DNA from 2 places in the Kitasatospora sp. NPDC127035 genome. Region 1 is predicted to be linked to the other one. Evidence: riboswitches for the same ligand, from Rfam matches in the RefSeq annotation. Region 1 holds a riboswitch; the other holds the start of a gene.
What was found. A riboswitch is a leader RNA that binds a small molecule or an ion and turns the genes downstream of it on or off. The one in region 1 is predicted to bind thiamine pyrophosphate.
Positions count from the first base shown of each region.

Region 1 (7,225 bases):
GTGCTCACCGACGCGAGGACCTTCGACAAGGGCGGGCCGATCTACGACAAGCTCCGGCAGCTGCTGGGGAACGGCCTGGGCACCAGCGCCCGCGAACCACACCGCAGGCAGCGCCGCATGATCCAGCCGGTCTTCCACGCGGAACGGATCCGGGAGTACGTCCCGGCCATCCGCGACGAGGTCGTCGCCGCCACCGCCGGATGGTCGGACGGCCAGGTCATCGACGTCGCCGAGCACACCTACAAGATCATCACGAGAGTCCTCACGCGCACGATGTTCGCCGCCGAAGCCCGCGCCGAGGCCGCGACCGTGATCGCCGAGGCGCTGCCGGTGTTCCACGAGGGCGTCGGCCGGCGCATGAACTCGCCCTTCGCCTTCCTGGAGAAGGTGCCGACCTCCGGCAACCGTCGCTACGAAGCGGCGAAGGCCCGACTGCACTCGTTGGTGGACCGACTGATCGCCGACCACCGCCGGGACGGCGCCGATCACGACAACCTGCTGTCCGTGCTCATGGCCGCCGGAGACGGCCGGGCGGACGGCGGGGCCTCGGCGATGACCGACGAGGAGATCCACGAGCATGTGATCACCTTCCTGGTGGCCGGGATCCCCACCTCTGCGGCGGTGCTGGCCTGGTCGCTGCACTTCCTGGGCCAGGACCCCGGGTTGGAGGCCCGCCTGCACAGCGAGGTCGACCTGGTCCTGGACGACGGGCCGCCCACCTGGGCGCACCTGGGCCGGCTCGACCTCACCACCCGCACGCTCACCGAGGTCATGCGGTACTACCCGCCCGGCTGGCTGCTGACCCGGGTCGCGATGCACGACACCGTCCTGGCCGGACGGCGCATCCCCGAGGGCACCGTGATCCTCTTCAGCCCGTACCTCCTCCACCACCGCCCGGACCTGCACCCCGCCCCCGGCCTCTTCGACCCGGACCGCTGGCTCCCGGAGCGCCGGCACGCGATGGCCCGGGACACGTTCATCCCGTACGGCATCGGCAGCCGCAAGTGCATCGGCGAGGTCTACGGCATCGTCGAACTCACCCTCGCGCTCTCCGTGATAGCGCGCCGCTGGCGGCTGACACCGGTGCCGGGCACAGGCGCACACCTCACCGACCCGAAGCCTTCCGCCGTCATCCACCCGGCGCCCCTGACGATGCGCCTCGGCGAACGCGGGGCCACCCGCCCCCGGGCCTGAGCGGTCAGGGTCCCCGGTCACAGGGGCAGATCAACCTTCGTCGAGACCGGTGTCCCGGTCCGCGAGGTCAGGCGAGGGCGGCGGCCAGCAGGGTGAAGGCGGCGACGATGACGGCGACGCGGGCGTAGTGGAAGCGGTCCCAGCGGTCGCTCTGCTCCCTCCAGTCCGCGGGCCGGTTCTCGGGGGTCCACGTCTTGCTCCGGTTGTTGATCGGGACGAGCAGCAGGACCGACATGAGCACGCTGATGACCAGCAGTGCGGCGGCGGTCACGACGAGGCCGACGCCGGGGCGGTGCCATCCGGCGACGGCCCACACGGCGCTCAGGGCGAGGGAGGTGAAGTACCAGACCGGCATCAGGGCGCCGAGCATCCGGCCACCGTGGGCGCGGCCGAGCTGGTAGCTGTCCTCGGGCAGTGCGCCGAGGATCCGGTTGACGACGAAGGCGACGGAGAACTCCACCCCCACCATCACTCCGACAACCACGATGGTGACGACCTTGAGTGCGTCGAGCATGATGACCCCTCCTGAGATCTAGCGCCGCTAGGTGATGAGAGCAACGCTAGTACTACTGCCGCTCCCTTGTCTAGCGGTGCTAGAATCAGGTCATGTCGGTTCAGGAACGCAAGGAACGCGAACGGGCGGCCCGCGAGCACCTCATCGTGGCGACGGCCCGCGAAATCGCCGAGCAACAGGGCTGGGACGCGGTCACCACCCGCCGGCTCGCCGAGCGCATCGAGTACAGCCAGCCCGTCCTCTACAGCCACTTCCGCGGCAAGCGCGAGATCATCGGGGCCGTCGCCCTGGAGGGTGCCGCCGAGATGGCCGCGGCGCTGCGGGCCGCGACCTCGGCCGCCGACGGCCCCCGCACCCGGGTCACCGCTCTCGCCCGCACCTACCTCGACTTCGCCGAACGCCACCCGGCGGTCTACGACGCCATGTTCCAGCTCGACGGCGGTCTGGCCTTCGCGGCCGAGGACACCCCGGCGCCGCTCAAGGACGCCTTCGCCGCCCTGCTGGAGAGCCTCGGCGAGGTCGCCGGGGAGGGCGTCCACCCGGGGCTGTTCACCGAGGTGTTCTGGGCGGCCCTGCACGGGCTGGCCACCCTGACCCGGGCGGGACGGCTGCCGCCGGCCGAAGCCGAGCAGAGGGTGGAGCTGCTGGTGGACCGGCTCGCCGTGATCTGACACGCCGTTCGGACGGGCGGGCAGCCGGAGACCTTCCCGGCTGCCGGCCTACGAGTCCCCGCCCCGACACGACCCCGAACCCGAACCCGAACCCGCCCGCGGTCAACGTCCGCCGCGACCCGTCAAACCCCGGCGAAGCGGGTCAGCGGCACGCGAACCACACGGCTGCCGTCCGGGCCGACGCCCCGTTGCACGGCAGTGACGGCCGTCTCTTGGTAAGCAAACGATTCTCCTGAGAAGATCCTCCCGTCGCAGCCGCCGGACCCGCAGGAGAGCGGCGGACCGACCTTCAGCGCACACCCGTATTCGGTTCTTCCCGGGGGGAATCCGCTCATGTCCGCACGCCCGCTCACCCGCCGTTCCCGCCTGCTCGCCACCGCCACGCTGGTGGTCGCCGCCGGCACCTCCGCGCTCGCACCGGCGACCGCATTCGCCGACACCCCGGCGCCCTCCGCCTCCGCCACCGCCGCCGCCTCGGACACCCCCGCCCCGAGCACCGCCCAGCCCCTGACGGCCACCCTGGAGCCGGCCGCGGGACAGGCGCCGCTGACCCGCGGCGGTGTCGGCGCGACCCTGACGATGACCGTCACCAACAACTCCGACCAGGAGCGCCCGTTCCACCCGGCGGTGACCGTCACGCCGGTGGGCGCCGCCCCGACCGGATGGAACTGGATCGACTTCAGCGCCAAGGCGATCTCCGCGCCGGCCACCTACGGCCTGACCAGCTTCAACGGGAGCAACTTCTCCGGCCACGTCGTGCCCGAGAACCGGATGTCCCACGTGCCCTTCACGGTGCCGGCCCGCACGACCTACAGCTGGGCGGTCTCCTTCACCCTGAGGGCCGCCCTCCCGGCGGACGACACCGCCGTGAAGGTCGCGCTGGTGAACGACCTCGGCAACAGCACCGCCGTCGAGCCGGTGACCCTGCCGGTCGCCTCCCCCACCGGCGCCCTCGTCCAGAAGTTCACGAACAACCTGGGCACCGTCTCGTACAAGAAGCCCTTCGAGACCGACCTCGACCTGACCAACAACGGCGCGGCCATCGGCGCCGCGATCAACCCGACGCTCCGCTTCAGTGACGGTTCCCGCCCGATCTCCGCCGTCCTCAAGCTGGAGGTGTCCCAGGGCGGTGCGTGGGTCACCGTCCCGGGCTCGGACAACGTCTGGAAGCTGCCGCCGGTGACCGGCGGCCTCGGCAAGGGCGCGAGCCACCGCTACAAGGTACGGCTGTCGCTCACCGGCTACACCGGACAGTGGTCCGGCGTCTCCGGCTCGCTCAGCCTCGACCCCGACACCGACCAGGGCCCGGTCGACACCATCCTGAAGGCGTCGGTGACGCTGGACGGCAACGGTGCCCCGTCCATCTCGCCCTCGGCCTCGCCCTCCACCGCGACGGCCAAGCCCAGCCCGACCGCGACGACCGCCGCCCCGACGACCTCCACCACCCGGCCCAGCCCGACCGCGACGACCAGGACGCCCGACGCCCAGGTCGTCCCGGCGGCCGCGAACACCCCCTCGGCCCCGGCCGCCGCCAACACCACCGCCCCGGCCGGCACCAACCTCGCCGCCACCGGGGCCGGCAACTCCGGCGCCCTGTTCGGCGCGGGCGCGGCCTTGGTGCTGCTCGGCGCCGGCGCGGTCCTCTACGCGAAGCGCCGCCGCACCGCGTCCCAGGGCTGACCCGGCCCCGGTGCCCCGGCGCCCGCCGCCGGGGCACCGGCCCGCCGGCTCGGACGCAGTGCTGGGAAGCCCCCTCCACCTCCCAGCACCGCTGCCGGTCTGCGCGCGAGCGCGACCCCACTCCCGGCCGATGCCGACGGCGGAGCCCGTCAGTCGGCCAGCGGGAGGTAGACGCGGTTGCCCTGGGCCGCGAACTCGGCGGACTTCTCGGCCATGCCGGCGACCGCGTCGGCGTCGTAGCCGGCGTTGACGGCCGTGGAGCCGTCGCCGTGCTGGTCGCGGATCTGCTGGGAGATCTTCATCGAGCAGAACTTCGGTCCGCACATGGAGCAGAAGTGGGCCGTCTTGGCGGGCTCGGCGGGGAGGGTCTCGTCGTGGAACTCGCGGGCCGTCTCCGGGTCGAGGGCCAGGTTGAACTGGTCCTCCCAGCGGAACTCGAAGCGGGCGTCGGAGAGGGCGTCGTCCCAGTCCTGGGCGCCCGGGTGGCCCTTGGCGAGGTCGGCGGCGTGGGCGGCGATCTTGTAGGTGATGACGCCGGTCTTCACGTCGTCCCGGTTCGGCAGGCCCAGGTGTTCCTTGGGCGTGACGTAGCAGAGCATCGCGGTGCCCCACCAGGCGATCATCGCCGCCCCGATGCCGGAGGTGATGTGGTCGTAGCCGGGCGCGACGTCCGTGGTGAGCGGGCCGAGGGTGTAGAACGGGGCCTCGTCGCAGATCTCCTTCTGGAGATCCATGTTCTCCTTGATCTTGTTCATCGGGACGTGGCCCGGACCCTCGATCATCACCTGGACGTCCCGCGCGCGGGCGATCCGTCCCAGCTCGCCCAGCGTCTCCAGCTCGGCGAACTGCGCCTCGTCGTTGGCGTCGGCGATCGAACCGGGGCGCAGGCCGTCACCGAGCGAGAAGGTGACGTCGTAGCGCGCGAGGATGTCGCAGAGCTCCGCGAAGTTGGTGTAGAGGAAGTTCTCCTGATGGTGCGCCAGGCACCAGGCAGCCATGATCGATCCGCCGCGCGAGACGATGCCGGTCTTGCGGCGGGCCGTCAGCGGAACGTACCGCAGCAGCACGCCCGCGTGGACGGTCATGTAGTCGACGCCCTGCTCGCACTGCTCGATGACGGTGTCGCGGTAGACGTCCCAGCTGAGCTCCTCCGCCCGGCCGTCGACCTTCTCCAGCGCCTGGTAGAGCGGCACGGTCCCGATCGGCACGGGGGAGTTGCGCAGGATCCACTCGCGGGTGGTGTGGATGTTGCGGCCGGTGGAGAGGTCCATGACGGTGTCGGCGCCCCAGCGGGTGGCCCAGGTCATCTTCTCCACCTCCTCCTCGATCGAGGAGGTGACGGCGGAGTTGCCGATGTTCGCGTTGATCTTCACCAGGAAGTTGGTGCCGATGACGGCCGGCTCCACCTCGGGGTGGTTCACGTTGACCGGGATGACGGCGCGCCCGCGGGCGACCTCGTCGCGCACGAACTCGGCCGCCAGGCCCTCGCGCAGGGCGACGAACTCCATCTCGGGCGTCACGACGCCGCGCTTGGCGTAGGCCAGCTGGGTGACGGCCTCACCGCTGCGTCCGCGCAGCGGGCGGCGCGGACGGCCGGGGAAGACCGCGTCGAGGTTGCGCAGGTTTCCGCCGCGCGGCGAGGTGTGCTTGATGCCGTCGTCCTCGGGGCGCGCCTCGCGCCCGTCGTACTCCTCGACGTCGCCGCGCTGACGGATCCAGGAGTCGCGCAGGGCCGGCAGGCCGCGCCGCACGTCGGGTTCGTAGGCCGGATCGGTGTACGGCCCGGAGGTGTCGTACAGCGGGACGGTCTTCCCGTTGGTGAGCACGACCTCGCGGTACGGAACGCGCAGGTCGGGGCGGGACCCGTCGCGGTAGGCCTTGCGCCAGGCCGGGGTCGGGTAGCCGGTACCCGCGCTGGAGACGGCGGAGTTCCGGGCAGACTGCGGCTGTGCGTCGAACGTGGTCATCAGACCTTCTACTCCCTACGCCGGCATTACCCGGTCAGGTTCCTGCGGTCGACGCAGCGGTCGGCACGTCGGACGACGTTCCGGTCAGCGCCCTCTCAGCCCGGTGCTCCGAGCTCCCGTGTCCGCAGGCCGTGTTGCCTGCGCATGACGTCCAACACCGTAGCGAGCGGAACGCCGGAGGTCCAGAGGGGGTCGGAACGGCCGGCCGACGGGTGTCGAATCCGGCAAATCGGACGGTCGCGGCCGAGCGGACCGGCAATCGGGCCCCGGCCGGGCAGACTGGCAGTCGCGGGGTCGACGGCGGGGACGACGAGAGGGAGGCCGGCGTGGTCGGAAGCACGGGGCGGGTCACCGGGACGGTCGGCACGGGGCTGGTCGGCGAGGTGATGGTGCACGTCCCGGAGCGGCAGGGCGCCGAGGCGTTCCTCGCCTACCTCGCCGTACCGGGGGACCGACTGCCGGTCGGCACACCGGTGTTGGTGATCGAGTACCAGCCGCCGCGCACCGTGTACGTAGCGCCCATAGGCCCGTGACGACCTTGCGACAGAGCGTCATGTCACTTCCCTTTCCATCGGTTTGGCTCCGGCGGAGAATCCGAGACGGCGCATCTCCTGCGCCGGAAGGGGGAGTTGAACCATGGTGTACCTCATCCCCGGAGCGGTGGTCGCGACACTGCTCCTCGGAATCACACTCTTCAAACTCATGTGGCGGGTGGCCGAGCCGAACGAGGCTCTGATCATCTCCGGCTCCCGGCACCGGACCGAGGGGGTCGGCGACGGGCTGGGATTCCGGATCGTCACCGGCCGGGGGACCCTCGTCACCCCCGGCCTGCAGGGCGTCCGGCGGCTCTCGCTGGACCTCAACGAGGCCGAACTGAACGTCGAGTGCGTCACCACGCAGGGAATCCCGGTCCGGGTGAAGGGCGTGGTGATCTTCAAGGTCGGCGACGACGACGTCTCGATCGCCAACGCCGCCCGCCGTTTCCTCGACCAGCAGAAGCTGATCAGCCAGCGCGTCCACAACGTCTTCGCCGGACACCTGCGGTCGATCGTCGGCGGGCTCACCGTCGAGGACATGATCCGCGACCGCGAGCGGCTCACCGGGGAGACCAGGGCCGCCTCGGGGCTGGAGATGGAGAAGCTCGGGCTGATCATCGACACCCTGCAGATCCAGGAGATCATCGACCCGACCGGCTACAT
Region 1 is NZ_JBHXDN010000016.1:70,820-78,044, forward strand. It holds gene ACFWIC_RS14060 (cytochrome P450) at 1-1,194, shown strand, start outside; gene ACFWIC_RS14065 (DUF1772 domain-containing protein) at 1,262-1,708, opposite strand; gene ACFWIC_RS14070 (TetR/AcrR family transcriptional regulator) at 1,801-2,379, shown strand; gene ACFWIC_RS14075 (LPXTG cell wall anchor domain-containing protein) at 2,713-4,059, shown strand; gene thiC (phosphomethylpyrimidine synthase ThiC) at 4,209-6,026, opposite strand; TPP riboswitch at 6,022-6,156, opposite strand; gene ACFWIC_RS14085 (hypothetical protein) at 6,353-6,559, shown strand; gene ACFWIC_RS14090 (SPFH domain-containing protein) at 6,663-7,225, shown strand, end outside.

Region 2 (7,225 bases), on a different contig from region 1:
TCACACTCACTAGGACATGTGTCGGAATATCCGATTTGCTTGTCCGTTGGCCCGTACGGGCGGGGCGTGCGGGCCTGGAAAGGGGCGCGCGCCGGGCGCCGTCCGCCGTCTGTCACCATGGGATCCATGGGTCAGTCCGAACAAGAACCGCCGCCGCCGTCTGACCCGAGGCTCCCCCCGGGCCAGCGCGCCCGACGCGGCTGGCCTGCGCTGCACTACGGTCCGGTGCCCCGCTTCAAGCCACTGACGTGGGACCTCCAGGTGTTCGGTGCGACCGCCTCGGCGGAGAAGCACAGCTGGGACTTCGACGGGTTCACCGCACTGCCCCGCACCACCGTCCGTGCGGACCTCCACTGCGTCACCAAATTCTCCGTGCTCGACAGCGAGTGGACGGGCGTGTCGGCCTCCGTCCTGCTGGAGCTGGCACCGCCGGCCGAGGACGTCAGCCACGTCATGGTCTGGGCCGAGTACGGCTACAGCGCCAACCTGCGGCTCGCCGACTTCGCCGACCCGGCGACGATCCTCGCGACCCACCGCAACGGCGAGGCCCTCACCGCCGAGCACGGCTTCCCGGTCCGGCTGGTCGTCCCCGGCCGGTACGCCTGGAAGGGGCCCAAATGGGTCCGCGCGGTCGAGTACATGCGGGCCGACCGGCGGGGCTTCTGGGAGGAACGCGGCTACCACAACCTGGCCGACCCCTGGCAGGAGCAGCGCTACTCCCACCAGGAGGAGCCGGGCGACGGGCCACTGCGCTGACCGCGCGGGCGGCCCGGCCGGCCGCGGCCGGCTAGAGGAACGGGAACGTGACCGTGACCACGGTGCGCTGAGGACGGCGCTCCCCGGCGGCCGGCGACTGGCCGGAGACCTTGCCGGTGCCGAACAGGTTCACCCCGCTGCTCTGCATGGCGAACCCGGCGGCCTGGAGCGCCTTCTCGGCCGCCTCCTTCGACATCCCGGCCACGTCCGGGACGGCCACCATGCCCTTGCTGACCACCAGCGAGACCGGCGTGTTCTCCGCGACCTGCTGCCCGGCCGCCGGTGAACTGCTGATCACCGATCCCTCCGGGACGGTGTCGCTGTGCGTCTCGGTCACCGTCCCGGCGGCCAGTTGCGCACCGGCCAGCGCCGAGGACGCCTGCGCGGACGGCTTGCCCGCCAGCTCGGGCACCGCGATCCGCTTCGGCCCCCGGGACACCGTGACCGTCACGGTGTCGCTCTTCCGGGCCCGCGCGCCGACGCCCGGGTCGGTGGAGATCACCAGCCCCGACGGCACGGTCTCGCTGTACACCTCGGTGAACCGGCCGTGCATGTCGGCGCCGTCCAGGATCCGCTGGGCCTCGGCCCGGTCCTTGCCGAGCACCCCCGGCACGGTGCCGTACAGCGCGCCGGAGAGCGCGTACGTGGTGCCGCCGACCAGCAGCACCAGGGCGGTCAGCACGGCCGTCCAGATCAGCGGCCGGCGGGGGAGGCGGCGCAGCCGGCCGGGGGCCCGGCGGGAACGGACCGGCGGCGGCTCGTCGTACGGGCGCGGCTCGGCGAGCAGCTGCTCCATCACGTCCGGCGGCACGTCCAGCACGCTGGTCCGCTCGACCGGGCGGCCGGCGGCGATCACCGAGGTGGGCTCGGCGGTCGGGTACTGCGGGCTGGGCCGGGTGGAGGCGGGCGGTTCGGCGTCCAGCTGGTCCGGGGTGAGCGTGCGGCGCACCCGCTGGAGGGCGGCGAGCAGCTCGACCGCGTCGTGGGGGCGGGCCGCGCGGTCGCGGGCGCAGGCGCCGGCCACTATCGCGTCCAGCCCGGGGCCGACGCCGGGCACGTCGGCGGAGGGGGCCGGAACGTCCTCGTGCAGGTGGCGGTACATCACCTGGACGGGGTTCTCGCCGGTGTGCGGACGGTGTCCGGTGAGCATCTCGTAGAGCAGGATGCCGGCCGCGTAGACGTCCACCCGCTGGTCGGTCTCGTCGCCCGGTCGGATCTGCTCGGGCGCCAGGTAGGAGACGGTGCCGAGCACGGTGCCGGCGGTCGCGGCGGTGGAGGCGCCGTCGGCGGTGTTCAGCACCCGGACCAGTCCGAAGTCGGCGACCTTGACCAGGCCGTCGTCGGTGATCAGCACGTTCTCGGGCTTGACGTCGCGGTGGACCAGGCCGGCCCGGTGGGCGGCGCCGAGCGCGGCGAGCACCGGCTCCAGGATGTCCAGCGCGGCCCTGATGGAGAGCGCGCCGCGGTCGCGCAGCAGGTCGCGGAGGGTGCCGCCGGGGACGTACTCCATGGCGAGGAAAACGTTTCCGCCGTCCGCGCCCTGGTCGAAGACGTTGACCACGTTCGGGTGGGCGAGCCGGGCGACGGCCTTGGCCTCGCGGATGAACCGGGTCGTGAAGGCGGTGTCGCCGGCGAGCGTGGGGTGCATCACCTTGAGCGCCACGACCCGGTCGAGCCGGCTGTCGGTGCCCTGGTAGACGGTGGACATGCCGCCGGCCGCGATGCGCCGCTCGACCAGGTACCGGCCGTCGAGCAGGGTACCGATCAGGGGGTCGCGCAGTGCCATGTCCACCCGGCGAGTCTAGGGCTTGGGCCCCGGCCGGCCCCGGGAGGCACCGCTCCCGGGGCCGGTCTGTGCCCGGTTCGTGACACCGTGCGGCGGCGCCGGTGCCGGGGCCGCGTCGGAACGCCGGGTCAGAACGCCGGGTGCTCGCGGGTGTCCAGCTCGGCCCGGCCGGCCATCGCCGAGGAGGCCTCGGCGTGGAAGCGGCGCGGGATCCGGCCGGCCCGGTAGGCCAGCCGGCCGGCCTCGGCGGCGTGCCGCATCGCGTCGGCCATCAGCACCGGGTCCTGGGCGCGGGTGACGGCGGAGGCGAGCATCACGGCCGCGCAGCCCAGCTCCATCGCGAGGGCCACGTCGGAGGCGGTGCCGGCGCCGGCGTCCAGGATCACCGGGACGCCCGCGCTCTCCACGATCAGCTGGAAGTTGTGCGGGTTGCGGATCCCCAGGCCGGAGCCGATCGGGGAGCCGAGCGGCATGATCGCCGCGCAGCCGACGTCCTCCAGCTTCCGGGCCAGCACCGGGTCGTCGTTGGTGTACGGCAGGACGGTGAAGCCGTCGTCGACCAGGATCTCGGCGGCGTCCAGCAGTTCGATCGGGTCCGGCAGGAGGGTCCGCTCGTCGGCGATCACCTCCAGCTTCACCCAGTCGGTGCCGAGCGCCTCGCGGGCCAGCCGGGCCGTCAGCACGGCCTCGCCGGCGGTGAAGCAGCCCGCGGTGTTGGGCAGCACGCGGATGCCGTTGCGGGTCAGGACGTCGAGGACCGAGCCCTGGGTGGCGGCGTTGACCCGGCGCATCGCCACCGTGGTCAGCTCGGTGCCCGAGACCCGCAGCGCCTGCTCCAGGACCTCCAGGCTGGGGGCGCCGCCGGTGCCCATGATCAGGCGCGAGCCGAAGGCGGTACCGGCGATGGTGAAGGCGTCGTCGGCCATGTCAGCCTCCCTGGACGGCGGTGAGGATCTCGATCCGGTCGCCGGCGGAGAGCTCCGTGCGCGGCCAGTCGGTGCGTGGCACCACGGTCTCGTTCAGCGCGGCGGCGACCCCGGAGTGGGCCCGGCTGAGCGTGGCCACCACCTCGGCGAGGGTGGTCGGGGCGGCGACCGTCCGGGGCTCGCCGTTGACGTGCAGGGTGATGTCGCTCATGCGGGGACCTTCGTGAAGCGGGCGGGGGAGAACGGCTCGGCGAGGTCCGGCGTCACGCCGGTGGCCAGGTACTCGGCGAGCAGGTCGCCGGTGACCGGGGTGAGCAGCACCCCGTTGCGGTAGTGACCGGTGGCCGCGACCAGGCCGGGCAGCGCGGTCGGGCCGAGCAGCGGCGCGTTGTCGGGCGAGCCCGGGCGCAGACCGGCGGCGGTCTCGGTCAGCGGCAGCTCGGTGATGCCGGGGACCAGCTCGTGGGCGTCGCGGAGCAGCTCGTACACGCCGCCGGCGGTGACCGTGGTGTCGTACCCCTGCTCCTCGCTGGTGGCGCCGATCACCAGCTCGCCGTTCTCCCGCGGCACCAGGTAGAGGTGCTGCCCGCGGACCACCGCGCGGACGTTGCGGGAGAGGAACGGCCGGTACGCCTCGGGGACCAGCAGCCGCAGGATCTGGCCCTTGACCGGGCGGATCGCCGGTAGCACTCCCTCCGGCAGCCCCGGCAGCAGGTGGCTGCGGGAGCCGGCGGCGAGGACGACCTGGTCGGCGGTGACGCTCTCGCCGGTGGACAGCCGGGCGCCGACGGCGCGGTCGTGCTCGACCAGCAGTCCGACGGCCTCGGCGCGGTGCAGGAGCACGCCTGCGCGCTCGCAGGCGCGCACCAGGGCCCCGGCGAGCCGGCGGCCGTCCACCTGGTGGTCGTCGGTGACGTGCAGGCCGCCGCGGACGCCCGGGGCGAGCATCGGCTCCAGCCGGCGGGCCTCGCGGCCGGTGAGCCACTGCGAGTCCAGGCCGAGCCTGCGGTGGAAGTCGTGCAGTTCGCGCAGTTCCGCGCGGTCGTCGGAGTCCAGGGCGACCGCGATCGTGCCGCACTGCCGGTAGCCGGTGTCCTGGCCGCCGCTCGCCTCGGTGAGCTCGGCGGCGAAGGCCGCGTAGCGCTCGTTGGACGCCATGCCGAGGCGCAGCAGCGGCTCCTCGCCGTACTGGAGCTCGGTGACCGGGGCGAGCATCCCGGCCGCGACCTGGGCGGCGCCGCCGCCGTGCGCCGGGTCGGCCACGACCACGCGGAGCCCGCGCTGGGCCGCCCGCCAGGCGACCACGAGTCCGATGACGCCGCCGCCTATCACCAGCACGTCGGCCTGGGCGCCTTTCGCCAAGCGTGTCAAAGTCGCTGCTCTCCCTTCGCCGGTATGACCCGGATCAGGTTCGGACGGTCGCAGGCCGTTCCAGCCCGCCTCTCAGCCCGGTACGCCGGGCTCCCGTGATGGTGCCCCCACCATAACTCCGGGGGGTGCGGCCGTTGAAGGCGCGTACGAGGGGCGGAACGGGCCCCGGGCGGGCCGCCCGGACCGGACCGGAGGGCCCGGGGCCGGGCTGGGTACAGTGACGGGCGTGGCGGACAAGAGCGGGGCGGACCGGACGGATCAGGTGGTCGTGGTCGGCGCGGGGCTGGCGGGGGCCCAGTGCGCCCTCGTGCTGCGGCGCGACGGCTGGCAGGGGCGGATCGTGCTGGTCGGCGCGGAACCGCACGCGCCGTACGACCGGCCGCCGCTCTCCAAGGACGTGCTGCTCGGCAAGGCCGACACCACCGCCCTCGACCTCGACTTCGGGCAGCTGGACGTCGAGCTCCTCACCGGCCGCCGGGCCACCGGCCTCACCCCCGGCGTCCTGCACACCGACGCCGGCGACCTGCCCTACGGCTCGCTGGTGATCGCCACCGGCGCCGAACCGCGCGCCCTGCCCGGCGCCGAGCGGGCCCACCTGCTGCACACCGTGGACGACGCGCTCGCCCTGCGCGCCCTGCTCCGCCCGGGCCTGCGCCTGGCGCTGGTCGGCGCGGGCTGGATCGGCGCCGAGGTGGCCACCGCCGCCCGGGCCGCCGGCTGCGAGGTGACCGTCGTCGAGGCGGGCCCGGCCCCCGTCCCCGGCGCCCTGCCCACCGAGATCGGCCGGGTGATGGCCGGCTGGTACGCCGAGGCGGGGGTCGAGCTGCGCTGCGGCGTGGGGGTCGCCGCCGTCGAACCGGGCGCGGTGCTGCTCGCCGACGGCTCGCACCTGCCGGCCGACGAGGTGGTGGTCGGCGTCGGGGCCCGCCCGGCGACCGGCTGGCTGGCCGGCTCCGGCGTGGAGCTGGACGCGGCCGGCGCCGTCCTGGTGGACGAGCGGCTGCGCACCGGCCTGCCCCGCGTCTTCGCGGCCGGCGACTGCGTCAGCTACCCCTCGGCGCGCTCCGGCGTCCGCCTGGCCGTCCAGCACTGGGACCACGCGCTGCAGTCCGCCACGGCGGCGGCGGCCTCGGTGCTCGGCACGGACGCGCCGCCGTACGACCCGGTGCAGTACTTCTGGTCCGAGCAGTTCGGCCGCAGGGCGCAGTACGCCGGGCGGCACGCCGAGGGCGACGAACTGCTCTGGCGCGGTTCGCCGGACGGGCCGGACTGGTCGGTGCTCTGGCTGCGCGACGGCGCCCTGCGCGCGCTGCTCGCCGTCGACCGCCCGCGCGATCTGACCCAGGGCCGACGGCTGGTCGAACGCGGTGCGGTGCTGGACAGGGCCCGTGCGGCGGACCCCGCGGTACCGCTGAAGTCGGCCGTCGCCGGGTAGTCCGCGGGGCCGATTGGTGCGCGGCGGGCCGCGGAGGTGGCAGTCTGGTGACGTGAGTGAGATCGAAAGCAAGATTGAAGCCCTGGTCACCGACTGGATGTACCTGCCCGACATCTCGGAGCAGTGGGGGGTCCGGGTCACCGAGGTGCGTGACATGGTCAAGCACGGCGGACTGATCGCCGTGCGCCGCGGCCCGAACAGGTCGCTGCAGGTCCCGGCCGCGTTCATCGACGGCACCGGGCTGGTCAAGCACCTGTCCGGAACGCTGACCGTGCTGCGCGACTGCGGCTACAACGACGTGGAGATCCTGGAGTGGCTCTTCACCGAGGACCCGTCGCTCCCCGGCAGCCCGATCCAGGCGCTGCAGGAGAACCGCGGCACCGAGGTCAAGCGCCGCGCCCAGGCGATGCTGATCTGATGGCGGCCGACACCCGGCGTCGGAGTCTCGCCGACGCCCGGCTCTACCTGTGCACCGACGCCCGCCGTGAGCAGGGCGACCTCGCCCAGTTCCTCGACGCGGCGCTGGCCGGCGGGGTGGACATCGTCCAGCTGCGGGACAAGGGCCTGGAGGCCAGGCAGGAACTCGCGGCGCTGGAGGTCTTCGCCGACGCCTGCCGGCGGCACGGCGCGCTGCTCGCCGTCAACGACCGCGCCGACGTCGCCCATGCGGCCGGACCGGACGTGCTGCACCTCGGGCAGGACGACCTGCCGGTGCCGGCCGCCCGCGCGATCCTCGGCGACGACGTACTGATCGGGCGGTCCTGCCACGCCGAGTCCGAGGTGGACGCGGCGATCGCGGAGCCCGGCGTGGACTACTTCTGCACCGGGCCGGTCTGGCCGACCCCCACCAAGCCGGGCCGCCACGCGCCGGGCCTCGGCCTGGTCTCGTACGCGGCCGGGCGGCCCACCGACCGGCCGTGGTTCGCCATCGGCGGCATCGACCTGGGCAAC
Region 2 is NZ_JBHXDN010000053.1:34,112-41,336, reverse strand. It holds gene ACFWIC_RS29270 (molybdopterin-dependent oxidoreductase) at 118-756, shown strand; gene pknB (Stk1 family PASTA domain-containing Ser/Thr kinase) at 788-2,542, opposite strand; gene ACFWIC_RS29260 (thiazole synthase) at 2,671-3,468, opposite strand; gene thiS (sulfur carrier protein ThiS) at 3,470-3,679, opposite strand; gene thiO (glycine oxidase ThiO) at 3,676-4,830, opposite strand; TPP riboswitch at 4,834-4,946, opposite strand; gene ACFWIC_RS29245 (NAD(P)/FAD-dependent oxidoreductase) at 5,066-6,274, shown strand; gene ACFWIC_RS29240 (Rv2175c family DNA-binding protein) at 6,327-6,692, shown strand; gene thiE (thiamine phosphate synthase) at 6,692-7,225, shown strand, end outside.
Region 2: it holds a riboswitch for thiamine pyrophosphate, as region 1 does, so the genes downstream of both, thiO (glycine oxidase ThiO) here and thiC (phosphomethylpyrimidine synthase ThiC) in region 1, are expected to answer to the same signal.